DNA from 2 places in the Chromobacterium sp. FG22 genome. Region 1 is predicted to be linked to the other one. Evidence: riboswitches for the same ligand, from Rfam matches in the RefSeq annotation. Region 1 holds a riboswitch; the other holds the start of a gene.
What was found. Region 1 has a riboswitch for glycine ahead of gcvT (glycine cleavage system aminomethyltransferase GcvT). Riboswitches for the same ligand answer to the same signal wherever they lie in the genome.
Positions count from the first base shown of each region.

Region 1 (6,625 bases):
GCCGTTTGCGCGAGACGGCGGCGCGGCTGGCGCCGGAGTACGGTTTGCTGCTGTTCGACGCCTACCGCAGCCGCGAAACCCAGGCGGATCTGTTTCAGATGGTGCTGGACGATGTGCGCGCCGCGCACCCGGACTGGGACGCGGCGGCGGTGGAGCGGCAGGCGCGACTGTTCGCCGCCCACCCGGACGACACCGCCCGTTTCGCGGTGTTGCCGCACAATTCCGGCGGCGCCGTGGACCTGGCGATCTGCCGGATGGACACGGGCGAGATCTGCGATTTCGGCACGGCCTTCGACGCGGCGGAGCCGGCGTCGCGCACCGATTTCTTCGAAGCGCCGCATGATCCGGCCCTGGGTTTTTCCTCCGAGCACTGGCTGACGGTGCGTCACAATCGCCGCGTCTTGTTCAATCTGATGAAGCAGGCCGGCTTCAGCAATTATGCCGAGGAATGGTGGCATTACGATCTGGGCGACTGCCTGTGGGGGCAGGCGCTGGGCGTGGATTGGATCTATCCGTCGATGGAGACCGAGCCGGAGAGGCCGGCCTGATCGCCAGGGCCGCCGCGCGGGCGCGGCGGCCCATGGCCTGGCGCTAGCCGGTCAGCGCCTTCAACCAGACCAGCGCGGCGCTGGCGCCCGCGTCCGGCACGCCCAGCGCCCGTTCGCCCAGATAGCTGGCCCGGCCCAGGCGCGGCCGCATGGCGGCGGTTGCCGCGCAGCCGCGCTCCGCCGCTGTCAGCGCCGAACGCCAGGCCGTCTCCGGAGCCTGTCCGGCGTCCAGGGCGGAGGCGAAAGCGTCGGCGGCGGGGGACAAGGCGTCCAGCATGGTGCGGTCGCCCACTTGCGCGCCGCCCAGTTCCGCGACGGCGGCGACGCCGTCCAGAAAGGCGGCCGCCCAGTCCTTCGGGGTGGGCGGGGTCGTCGTGTCCAGCCGCCGCGCCGCGCGCAGCAGGGCGGTGGAGTAGAAAGGCCCGGAGCTGCCGGCGATGGCTTGGCGCAAGGCCTGGCCGACCGCGCGCAGCGCCGTGGCGGGGTCGCTCCATGCGCTGTCGGGCAAGGCCCGGATCGCGGCCGCGCCGCGCTGCATGCTGACGCCCAGATCTCCATCCCCGGCCGCGCCGTCCAGTTCGGTCAACAGCGGCTCGGCGGCGTCCAGCGCGTCGGCCGCGGCCCAGGCCGCGGCGCGCAAACGGGGATCGGCCGCGGCGGCCGAGGGCGTGAAAGCGTCGCGCGGCGGCGCGGCGCGCAGCTGGCGTTGCGCCGGCAGACGGCCTGAACCGGGCCAGGCCGGCGCCAGAGTGGCCTGGTCCAGCCTGGCGAGCCGCTGATCGTCCAGCGCCATCAGGGACAAGGAGCAGCCGGGCATTTCCAGCGCGGTCATGAAGTTGCCGCTCCAGGCGCGTTCCACCTGTAGGCCGCGCAGGCGCAGATGAGCCAGCGCGGCGCGGGCGACGATGGCCAGCTCCATCGGCGGCGTGCCGCCCAGGCCGTTGACCAGCAGCGCCACCCTGTGTCCCGAACGCCAGCCGCGGTCTTGCAAGATGGCGTCCAGCAGCGTCGCGCACAAATCGGCGGCCGATGGCGTCGCCACGCGGCGCACGCCGGCTTCGCCGTGTATGCCCAGGCCCAGTTCCGCCTCCCCGCTGTCCAGTTGAAAGCCCGGGCGGCCGGTGGCCGGCACCGTGCAGGCGCCCAGGCCCACGCCCATGGTGGCCACCTGTTCTGCAGCCTGCCGCGCCGCGGCGGCGACCTCGGCCAGGCCGGCGCCGGAGGCGGCCGCCGCGCCGGCGATCTTGTGCACCAGCACCGTGCCGGCGATGCCGCGCCTGCGCGCCGGCTCCACGGTGTCGCGCAGCGCCACGTCGTCGGCCACCACCACGCTGTCGACGGCGATGCCCTCGGCGCGAGCCAGTTCCGCCGCCAGGCCGAAGTTGAGCCGGTCGCCGGTGTAGTTCTTGACGATGAGCAGCACGCCCTTGGGGCCGGCGACGGCGCGGATCGCCGCCAGCACGGTGTCTACGCTGGGAGAGGTGAATACGTCGCCCACCGCGGCGGCGTCCAGCATGCCGTGGCCGATGTAGCCGGCGTGGGCCGGTTCGTGGCCGCTGCCGCCGCCGGAAATCAGCGCCACCTTGTCGCGCAGGCCGCCGGCGGGAAGGTCCGCCCGCAGCAAGACGTTTTCTTCCTCGAGCAGCGCCAGGCCGGGCAGGGTGTCGGCCAGGCCTTCCAGCATCTCCCGCGCCACATGGCGCGGATCGTTGATCAGTTTTCGCATCGCGGTTTCCTTTCCAGATCGGATAGAGATCGTGCTTGGTCAAGATGGATGTCATCTTACGATCAGCGGCGGCGCAATGGGGGGGGCATCTATTTTTTGATCGATAAGGAAATGAAATATGTTCGTAATCGATCTTAAACGAAGCAATGCCGGTTCAATGTTTTGCGGTTTCGAATATTTTAAGTCATTGTTTAAGTTGAAGATAAACACGGCTTGCCAAGCCCCGGCCCAGCAACCATAATCTGGCTCGTCATGCAGGAGAGAGTGGCCGTCCGCGCCACCGCCGAAGGCGCAAGCGCACCCGCAATCGCTCAGGCAAAAGGACTGCATCATCGGACTGGCCGCAGCCAGTTCGCCGAATCTGGAGAGCGGCATCCGCGGATGCCCACCGAAGGGGCTAACGGCCGCAAGGCCGGAAAATCTCAGGTGCAGGGACAGAGGGGTGTAGGGAATAGAGCAACACTACACGCTTTTGCTAAGGACGCACCGATGACGGCCCCGAAACGCACCCCCCTGTTTGAATCCCATATCGCCGCCGGCGCCAAGATGGTCGATTTCGCCGGCTGGGAAATGCCCATCCATTACGGCTCCCAACTCAAGGAACATGAGATCGTGCGCAGCGACGCCGGCATGTTCGACGTTTCCCATATGACGGTGCTGGACATCAGCGGCCCGGACGCCAAAGTCTGGCTGCAGCGCTTGATCGCCAACGACGTGGCCAAGCTCGGCTTCGAAGGCAAGGCGCTGTATTCCGGCATGCTCACCCCCGACGGCACCGTGGTGGACGATCTGATCGTCTATCTGACCTCCTACGGCTACCGCATGGTGATCAACGCCGGCACCACCGACAAGGACCTGGCCTGGATGGAAGGGCGCAAGGCGGATTTCGACGTGGACATCAAGGTGCGCCGCGATCTGTCCATCCTGGCGGTGCAGGGCCCGCAGGCCATCGCCAAGGTCTGCGCGGTCAAGCCCGAGCTCGCCGACGTCATCCAGGCCTTGAAGCCCTTCCAAGGCCAGCCCGCCGGCGATTGGTTCTATGCCCGCACCGGCTACACCGGGGAAGACGGCCTGGAAGTGATGCTGCCCGGCGTTGAGGCCGCGGCCTTTTTCCAGCAACTGCAGGCCGCCGGCGTGGCGCCGATAGGCCTGGGCGCGCGCGACACGCTGCGCCTGGAAGCCGGCATGAATCTCTACGGCCACGATATGGATGAAACCGTTTCCCCGCTGGAGGCCGGCATGGGCTGGACCATCGCCTGGGAACCGGCGGAGCGTGATTTCATCGGCCGCAAGGCGCTGGAGGCGCAGAAAGCCGCCGGCCTGAAAACCAGACAAGTGGGCCTGGTGCTGGAAGGCCGCGGCGTGCTGCGCGAAGGCCTGAAAGTGGTGGTGGAAGGCGTAGGCGAGGGCGTGATCACCAGCGGCACCTTCTCGCCCACCCTCAAACACTCCATCGCGATCGCGCGCGTGCCGGCCGGCACCGGCGATACGGCGCTGGTGGACCTGCGCGGAACCTTGACCGAGGTGCGCGTGGTCAAAATGCCGTTTGTGCGCAACGGCAAAAAAGTTTTCGCCTGAGCGGCGTGCTTGGGCAGGCCGCGCGACGCGGCCGGGAATATCGTTTAAGACCTGGATTTGACTGGAGACACTCATGAGCAACATCCCCGCCGAACTCAAATACGTTGAAAGCCACGAATGGCTGCGCCTGGAAGCTGACGGCTCCGTGACCGTGGGCATTACCGAGCACGCGCAGGAACTGCTGGGCGACATCGTTTTCGTCGAATTGCCGAAAGTGGGCGCCAAGCTCGCCAAGGAAGAGCAGGCCGGCGTGGTGGAGTCGGTGAAAGCCGCTTCCGACATCTACTGTCCGATTGCCGGCGAAGTGCTGGCCATCAACGAGGAACTGGAAGCCGAACCGGAACTGGCCAATGGCGAGCCCTACGGCGCCGGCTGGTTCTTCAAGATCAAGCCGGCGGATCCGGCGGACCTGGACGCCCTGATGGACGCCGCCGCCTACGCCAAGGAAATTGGCGCCTGATGGTGAAAACCGCCTCGCAGTCCTAATCGGCCGCGAGGCGTTTTTTTCGCCCGGTTATCCAGCAACACCCGATTGGCCGCGCAAGCCGCGGCGCGGACGGCAAGCACAGAAGGTCCCGTACTCATGTCTCTCTCCGAACTTTTCAACCGCAAAGAATTCATCTCCCGCCACATCGGCCCGTCCGACGCCGAGCGCGAGCAAATGCTGGCCGCCATCGGCGTGGCCTCCATCGATGAACTGGTGGCGCAGACGCTGCCGGCCGACATTCACCTGAACCGCAAGCTGGAGCTGCCGGATCCGATGCCGGAAGCCGAGGCGCTGGCCGCACTGAAGGCCGTTGCCGCCAAGAACGTGGTCAATAAATCCTTCATCGGCCAGGGCTATTACCCGGTGCTGACCCCGACGGTGATCCTGCGCAATCTGCTGGAAAACCCGGGCTGGTACACCGCTTACACTCCGTATCAGGCTGAGATCGCCCAGGGCCGTCTCGAAGCCTTGCTGAACTTCCAGCAAATGGTGATAGACCTGACCGGTCTGGAACTGGCCAACGCCTCCTTGCTGGACGAGGCCACCGCCGCCGCCGAGGCGATGGCGATGGCGCGCCGCGTGTCCAAGGCCAAGTCCGGCCAGTTCTTCGTAGACAGCCGCGTGCTGCCGCAAACCCTGGACGTGATGCGGACCCGCGCCAAGTACTTCGGCTTCGAGCTGGTGCAGGGCCATCCGGAAGAGGCGGGCAAGGGCGAATACTTCGGCGCCCTGTTCCAATATCCGGGCGAAGCCGGCGATCTGATCGACCTGACCCCGCACATCGCCGCGGTCAAGGCCAAGGGCGCGGTGGCGGTGGTGGCCGCCGACATCATGGCCTTGGTGGCGTTGAAATCGCCGGGCGAGATGGGCGCGGACGTGGCCATCGGCAATACCCAGCGCTTCGGCGTGCCCATGGGCTTCGGCGGCCCGCACGCCGCTTACTTCGCCTTCAAGGACGAGATGAAGCGCTCTGCGCCGGGCCGCATCATCGGCGTGTCGGTGGACGCCAAGGGCAAGACCGCGCTGCGCATGGCGCTGCAGACCCGCGAGCAGCATATCCGCCGCGAAAAGGCCAACTCCAATATCTGCACCAGCCAGGTGCTGCTGGCCAATATCGCCGGCATGTACGCGGTGTACCACGGTCCGGAAGGCGTCAAGCGCATCGCCGCCCGCATTCACCGCCTGGCGGCCATTTTCGCCCACGCGGTCAAGGCCGCCGGCGGCAAGCTGGTGTTCGACCGCTTCTTCGACACGGTGCAGGTTGAGGCGCCCAAGGCCGAGGCGGTGTATCAGGCGGCGCTGGCCGCCGGCTACAATCTGCGCCGCGCCGGCGGCAATGTGCTGGGCGTCGCCTTCCACGAGGCGGCCAGCGAGGCCGATCTGGCTCGTCTGATCGAAATCTTCACCGGCAAGAGCGCCGACATCGCGGCGCTGGACGCCGCGGCCGCCGACGCGATTCCGGCCGGACTGAAGCGCGAATCCGCCTTCATGAGCCACCCGGTGTTCAACACCCATCATAGCGAGCACGAGATGCTGCGCTATATGAAGAAGCTGGAAAGCCGCGATCTGGCGATGAATCATTCGATGATCTCGCTGGGCAGCTGCACCATGAAGCTGAACGCCACCAGCGAAATGATCCCGATCACCTGGCCGGAGTTCGCCAATATGCATCCGTTCGCCCCGCGCGAACAGACGGTGGGCTATCTGGAAATGATCGCCGGCCTGGAAACGCAGCTGCGCGCGATCACCGGTTTCGACATCATTTCGATGCAGCCCAATTCCGGCGCCCAGGGCGAGTACGCCGGCCTGCTGGCGATCAGCCGTTACCATGAGTCGCGCGGCGACGGCCAACGCAATATCTGCCTGATTCCGCGCTCCGCCCACGGCACCAATCCGGCCACCGCGCAGATGATGAATATGCAGGTGGTGGTGGTGGATTGCGACGAGGCCGGCAACGTCGACGTCGCGGATCTGAAAGCCAAGGCCGAGCAGCATTCGGCTCAGCTGGCGGCGCTGATGATCACCTATCCGTCCACCCACGGCGTGTTCGAGCAGCCTATCCGCGAAATCTGCGCGATCATCCATCAGCACGGCGGCCAAGTGTATATGGACGGCGCCAACCTCAACGCCCAGGTGGGCTTGTGCCGTCCGGCCGACATCGGCGCCGACGTGTCGCACATGAACCTGCACAAGACCTTCTGCATCCCGCACGGCGGCGGCGGCCCGGGCATGGGCCCCATTGGCCTGAAAGCGCATCTGGCGCCCTTCATCGCCAACCACGTGGTG
Region 1 covers NZ_JBMDJX010000019.1:18,304-24,928, forward strand. The annotation lists gene ACODSD_RS17375 (M15 family metallopeptidase) at 1-548, shown strand, start outside; gene ACODSD_RS17380 (dihydroxyacetone kinase family protein) at 592-2,274, opposite strand; glycine riboswitch at 2,520-2,611, shown strand; glycine riboswitch at 2,626-2,722, shown strand; gene gcvT (glycine cleavage system aminomethyltransferase GcvT) at 2,764-3,852, shown strand; gene gcvH (glycine cleavage system protein GcvH) at 3,926-4,312, shown strand; gene gcvP (aminomethyl-transferring glycine dehydrogenase) at 4,436-6,625, shown strand, end outside.

Region 2 (6,625 bases), on a different contig from region 1:
GCAGCACCTCGTATTGGCGGCAGATGCGCTGGATTTCCGGCCAATAGCTGTCCGGCGGGAAGATCATGCCGCCGGCGCCCTGGAAGGGTTCGGCCACGAAGGCGGCCACCTTGTCGGCGCCCAGCGCCAGAATCTTGTCTTCCAGCTCTTGCGCGCATTGACGGCCAAACGCTTCCGGGCTCAGCCCGCCGCCGTGGGCGAACCAGTAGGGCTCGCCGATGTGCTCCACGCCGGGGATGGGCAGGTCTCCCATCTCGTGCATGAACTTCATGCCGCCCAGGCTGGCGCTGCCCACGGTGGAGCCGTGGTAGCCGTTGTGGCGGCCGATGAAGATTTTTTTGTCCGGCTTGCCCATCACGTCCCAATAACGGCGCACGCAGCGGATCAGCAGCTCGTTGGATTCGGAGCCGGAGTTGGTGTAGATCACGTGGCGGTAGTCGCCGGGCAGCAGGGAGAACAGCCGCTCGGAGAGTTCGTTCACCGCCGGGTGGGTGGTGTGGAAGAACACATTGTAGTAGCTGAGCTGTTGCAGCTGCCGGGCGGCGGCGGCAATCAGCTCCTGCCGGCCGTAGCCCACCTGGGTGCACCACAGGCCGGACATGCCGTCCAGATAGCGCTTGCCGTCGGTGTCCCACAGATACACGCCCCGGCCCTCGGCCATTACCCGCGGGCCCTCCTGGTTCAGGGCTTTCTGGTCTAGAAAGGCGTTGATGTGGTGGGCGGCGTCCAGTTGCTGGTAGTCGCGGGTGCTGCGGCGGGGCGTGGAAGCGGTCATGACGGTCTCCTGCTTGGGGATGGGGCCGGGCCAGGCCCGGCGTTAGGCGTTTGGCGTTTGGCGTTTGGCGTTTGGCTAGTGCCGGGTCAGCGCCTGGTCCAATGGTTCCGGGCGGAACAGCGGCTTGCGCATCACCAGCTTGATCCACAGGACGGCGATCAAGGACACCAGGCCCAGCACGAGGCCGGCGCTGGCGAAGATGGCGGCGCTCATGTCCGGGCTGGGCGACACGTGGTAGATGGCGATCAGCATGCCGACGATGCCCAGGCATTGCGGCAGCGGGTAGAACGGGGTTTTGAAGGGGCGGGCCAGCGCGGGGTAGCGGCGGCGCAGGGCGATCACGTCCAGGTGGCAGATGATGTAGGCCAGCAGCCAGGCGATGGCCGCCGCCAGCAACAGCAGGCCTATGGTGTCGGGGTCGTCTCCCATCAGCAGCACCGGCGCGCCGGTGATCAGGGCGACGAAGAGTACCGCCACCCATGGGGTGCGGTAGCGCCGGCTCAGCTGTTTGAACTGGGGAAAGACCTGGCCGTTGCAGGCCATGCCGTACAGCATGCGCGGCACCGCCGCCAGGGAGCTGTTGAGCGTGCTGCAGGTGGCGGTGAAGGCGATCACCACCACGGTCAGCTTGCCGGCCTGGCCCAGCAGCGCGGTGGCGTATTGCAGGTGCGGCAGCGGCGCTGCGGTCAGGGCGGCGCGCGGCAGGTGGTAGAGAGCGCCCATGCAGTAGAGGGCGATGGTGATGAAGATCACGCTGAGGCCCAGCATCATCGCCAGCGGGATGTCGCGTTGCGGGCGGCGGCTTTCCTCCACCAGCGGGCAGGTGAATTCCGCGCCGACAAAACCCCAGATCGCCAGCGCTCCCAGCGTCAGCACGCCGGCGCCCAGCGGGTTCCAGTCGCTGTTGGCGGCCTGGGCCAGCGCCGGCGGGCCGCCGCCGCTCAGCGCGGTGCTGCCCAGCGCCAGCAGCGCGACGATCATCACCAGGGCCAGCGCCGATTGCAGGCGGGCGAATACATCAATGCCCAGCAGATTGAGCAGGGTGAAGATCAGCAGCACGCCGTAGGCGACGCTGTTGAGGGGAAAGACGCCGGGGTAGACCTGGTTGACGATGCGGTCTAGCAGCAGGAGTTCGGCCGACAGCGCGAACATCGCCACCACCACATAGCCGGAAAAGGTGGCCAGGATGGCGGGGAACTGGCCCAGGGCCACCTCGGTGTAGCTGCTGAGGCTGCCGGCGCGGGGAATCATCAGCGCCAGTTCGGAGAAGGATACGGCGTAGCAGAGCGCCAGCAGGAAGGCCAGGCTCAGCGGGATCAGAAAGCCGATGCCGGCCATGCCGGCGCCTTGCAGCATCAGCACCATCACGCCTTGGGATACGACGAGGCCGATGGCGACGGCGAGCAGCGGGGCGAGGCCCAGGCTGGCGCGAAAAGGGGCGGGGGCCGGCGGCGGAGCAAGGTGGGCTTGCGGTGTGCGCATGGTGTGTCTCCTACTATCTTGTTGTGCCGACTGCGGGACGGCGCTTATTCGTCTTGCCATTGCACCCAGGTGGTTTTGAGGTGGGTGTAGTGGTCGATGGCGTGTAGCGACAGGTCGCGGCCAAAGCCGGACTGCTTGCAGCCGCCAAACGGCAGGCCGGGGTCCAGCGCGTCCACGGTGTTGACCGAGACGGTGCCGGCGCGTAGCCGGCGCGCCACGCGGTGGGCGCGCGACAGGTCCCGGGTCCACACCGAGGCGGCCAAGCCGTAAGGGCTGTCGTTGGCGATGGCCACGGCCTCGGCTTCGCTGTCGAAGGGCATCACCGCCAACACCGGGCCGAAGACTTCCTCGCGCGCCAGCGCCATGTCCGGGCGGACATCGGTGAAGACGGTGGGGCGGATGTAGCAGTCGCCGCCGTCCAGGCTGAAGCGCTCGCCGCCGCACAGCAGGCGGGCGCCTTGGCGGCGGGCTTGGTCGATGTGGGCCATGATGCGCTCCGCCTGGCGGGCGTCGACGATGCAGCCGCTGCGGGTGGCCGGGTCCAGCGGGTTGCCCGGTTGCAGCGCGGCCGCCTCGCGCAGCAGGCGTTCCAGGAAGGCGTCTTGAATGGAGCGTTGCAGCAAGAGCCGCGAGTTGGCCGAGCACACCTGGCCCTGATTGAAGAAAACGCCGAAGGCGGCGCGCCGGGCGGCGGCGTCCAGGTCGCAGTCGTCGAACACCAGATTGGGGCTTTTGCCGCCGCATTCCAGCGCCACTCTTTTCATATTGGAGTCCGCCGCGTAGCGCAGAAAGGTTTTGCCCACTTCGCTGGAGCCGGTGAAGCTCAGGCAATCCACGTCCGGGTGCAGGCCCAGCGGCCGCCCCACCTCGTCGCCGTAGCCCGGCAAGACGTTGAGCACGCCGTCCGGCAGGCCGGCCTCCTGGGCCAGTTGGGCCAGGCGCAAGGCCGACAGCGGGGATTGCTCGGCCGGCTTCAGGATCACGCTATTGCCGGCCATCAGCGCCGGCGCCAGCTTCCACGCCGCCATGTCCAGCGGGAAATTCCACGGGATCACCGCCGCCGCCACGCCCAGCGGTTCCCGGGTGATCAGGGCCAGCGCGTCGTCGGCGCCAGGGGCGGCCTCGCCGTACAGCTTGTCGGCGGCTTCGGCGTACCAGTCGAACACGCCGGCGGCGCCCGGCACATCGATATGGAGCGCATCGGCAATGGGCTTGCCGATGTCCAGGCAGTCCAGCAGCGCCAGTTCGTCGCCATGCCGGCGGATCAGCGCCGCCAGTTTTTGTAGCACGGTCTTGCGCTGGCGCGGGTGACAGCGCGACCAGACGCCGGATTCGAAGCTGGCGCGGGCGGCCCGCGCCGCCCGTTCGACATCGGCCTCGCCGCAGCGGGCGATCTCGGCCAGGGGCCGGCCATGGATGGGGCTGATGTCGGTGAAGGTGCGCTGGTTGGCGGCGGGCACGAAGCGGCCGTTGATGAAGGCGAGGCAAGGCGGGCGCAAATCGGCGGCGCGGCCTTGCCAGTAGGACAGATCCTGCGTGGGCATGGCGATCACTCCTGTTCAGGCGGCGCGACGGGGTGGGGGAAGCGCTCACATCACGGCTGGTCTTGTCGCGCAGGCTGGAGCCATACTAGTCAGTCGCCTTGGCGGCGGACATCACGCGAAAGCGTTAGAGCGGAAGGCGGGACTAACCTGATCGGGGTAGCTGGCATGCAGCTGAATGTGGCGGATCTGGTGTTTCACCAGCAATTGGGGCGCTTGTTGGACGGCGTCGACAACGCGGCCTTTTGGCAAGGGTTGGCCGCGTTTCTACGGGAACGCCTGAGTTTCGATACTTGGGTGGCGGTGCTGTTTCGCCAGGAGGCGCCGCCGTGGGTGCTGGCGGATCACGCGGCCAATTACGCCGCCGACGATTTGTTCGCCGACTACCGGCGCGGCCTGTATCTGCTGGACCCGTTTTACGGTTTTGCGCTGAAGCGCCCGGCCGCCGGCGTGTACCGGCTGGACGAGGTGGCGCCGGACCGTTTCCGGGAGACGGAGTACTTTCGCCGTTACTTTTCGCGCAATGTGGTGGCGGATGAAATCCAGTTTCTGCAAGTGTTGCCGGAGGGCGTGCTGTCCCTGTCGCTGGGCAGCAAACGCCGCTTCAGCGAGCAGGAACTGGGCGTTTGCAATCTGTTCGCCCCCTGGCTATTGCCCTTGTCACGGCTGGCCGCGCGTCTGGACGAAGGGCTGCGTCAGCCGGCGGCCAGGACGGGCAGGCAGAGCCGCCGGGAACTGGAGGAGGCGCTGCGCGCGCAGGGCTCCTCGCCGTTGACCAAGCGGGAGGTGGAGGTGGCGCTGCTGATACTCGGCGGCCACTCCACCAAGGGCGTGGCGCGCGAGCTGGGCATTTCGCTGGAAACCGCCAAGGTGCACCGCCGCCATCTGTACGCCAAGCTGGGCGTGTCCAGCCAGGCGGCCTTGTTCCTGCTGCTGGCGGGGATTCAATCCTGATGCCGGCAGCGGTAAACAGATGCGCTTAGTTAGTGCAGATCATGCCGGTACATGAACACCGGCAGCCGCCATTCGCGCCAGATGGCGGCCAGGCGGATGGCGAGGCCGACGGCGAAGCTGGCCAGCACGTTGAGATCATGCGGCACGCCCAGCTTGATCAGGCCCAGGTAGAGCAGGGCCACGGCGAAGGAGACGCTGGCGTACAGCTCCTGGCGGAAGACCACCGGCACGCGGTTGCACAGCACGTCGCGCAGGATGCCGCCGGCAATGCCGGTGATCATGCCGGCCATCACCACCACCACCGGGTGGTAGTCCATGGACTGGGCCACGCCGCAGCCTATGATGGTGAAGGCGATCAGGCCCAGCGCGTCCAGCACCAGGAAGACGCGGCTCAGGCGTTTCATATAGCGGGCCACGAACACAGCGGCCAGGCCGCCGGCGATGACGAGGCCGACATATTCCGGGTGTTGGGTCCAGCCTATCGGGTAGCGGCCCAGCACGATGTCGCGCACGGTGCCGCCGCCCAGGGCGGTGAGGAAGGCGATGACGGTAACGCCGAAGATGTCCATATTGCGGCGGCCGGCCGCCAACGCGCCGGTCATCGCTTCCGCGGTGATGGCGATCAGATAGATCAGGGTAAGCATGTAGTTGCAATGGTCAAACAGGCTGGCGCCGAGATGCGCGGCGAAGCCGGGTGGGAAAAGGGGTTGGCAATGGGCGGGCCATGCCAGGTGGCGCGCAGCCTGGGCAAGAGTTTCGAACACGGGTTTTCCTTGAGAGCTGGTGCACGATCTGCTGCGCTGCGACGATACGGCGTTGAAACCCGCTTCGAAATGCTCATGTACCACGAGTACATTCCGCTTTCTCAGCTGTTTTCGCCTTGTCTCGTCCTTGCTCGCGAGATCGTGAGCACGTTCTGAGCACGGCCGGCGGGCCGCGCATCGGCGCGGCGCTGCCGGCATTGCCTCTCCCCTTGTCCTTTTACCTGAGAGTTAGATGACGGGCGCGGCCTGTGTGCGGGCCTTGCCGGGTGTCACTTGCCCCTTCGGTGGGCGGCTAAGGGCCGGTCACATCATCCGACGCGCTCTCGCTGAAGCGTAGCAGATGATGAACGGGCGCTTAGGGCCTCTCTCCAATCGGCTGGTATCCATGGGCTGCGGTACTGTTGCCTGAGCGATTATGGGAGTTTGCGTCTTCGGCGGGGGCGCATGCCCCTCTCTCCCGCAGCAGGCAAGGATATTAGCGTTTGCTGTATTGTTCAGTCAACGACTGTATACATGGGGCGAGGCAAAAATGTTGCAGTGCGATATCAACATGAAAACGCCCGGACGGCGGTTTGGCTGTCCGGGCGTTTTTGCGCTGGCTGATGCTTAGTTGCTCGGCGTTTTGGGCTTGGCCGCGTCCTTGCCGGCGGCGGGTTTGCGCGTGGCCGGGGTTTTGGCTGCGGATGCCTTGGCGGCAGGCGCTTTGGCGGTTTTGGCCGCCGCGGGCTTGCTTGAGGCCGGCTTGGCCGCAACCGGCGGCGTGCTGCCGGCGGGTTTGACGGCGGCGCTGGGCTTGTCGGCCGTCGCTGCTTTGGCCGGGGCTTTGGCGGCCGGTTTGCGCGGAGCGGCCGCTTTCTTGGCCGGCGCGCTGGCTTTGACGGCGGGCGCCGCGGCGGGAGCGCTTGCGCTTGTCGCTACGGGCTCTGTGGGCGGCAGGATGGCCGGAGCCGACGGCGCGCGGGTGTCCAGTTGCAGCGCGTGCGCCACTTGGTCCAGCCGCTGCTGTTGTTCCGGGGCGATATCGCCGCTGAGCGCCAGCAGTTCGTGCGCCAGCTGCCAGGCTTGGCGGCGGCGGTGTTCTTCCGGCAGCAGCTTGGGCAGGCCGGCCA
Region 2 covers NZ_JBMDJX010000015.1:18,666-25,290, reverse strand. The annotation lists gene ACODSD_RS15290 (aspartate aminotransferase family protein) at 1-775, opposite strand, end outside; gene ACODSD_RS15285 (APC family permease) at 851-2,257, opposite strand; gene ACODSD_RS15280 (aldehyde dehydrogenase) at 2,302-3,801, opposite strand; gene ACODSD_RS15275 (LuxR C-terminal-related transcriptional regulator) at 3,967-4,752, shown strand; gene ACODSD_RS15270 (trimeric intracellular cation channel family protein) at 4,782-5,396, opposite strand; gene ACODSD_RS15265 (hypothetical protein) at 5,406-5,672, shown strand; glycine riboswitch at 5,716-5,898, opposite strand; glycine riboswitch at 5,900-5,986, opposite strand; gene ACODSD_RS15260 (DUF3141 domain-containing protein) at 6,123-6,625, opposite strand, start outside.
Region 2: another riboswitch for glycine. It lies ahead of ACODSD_RS15270 (trimeric intracellular cation channel family protein); the one in region 1 lies ahead of gcvT (glycine cleavage system aminomethyltransferase GcvT).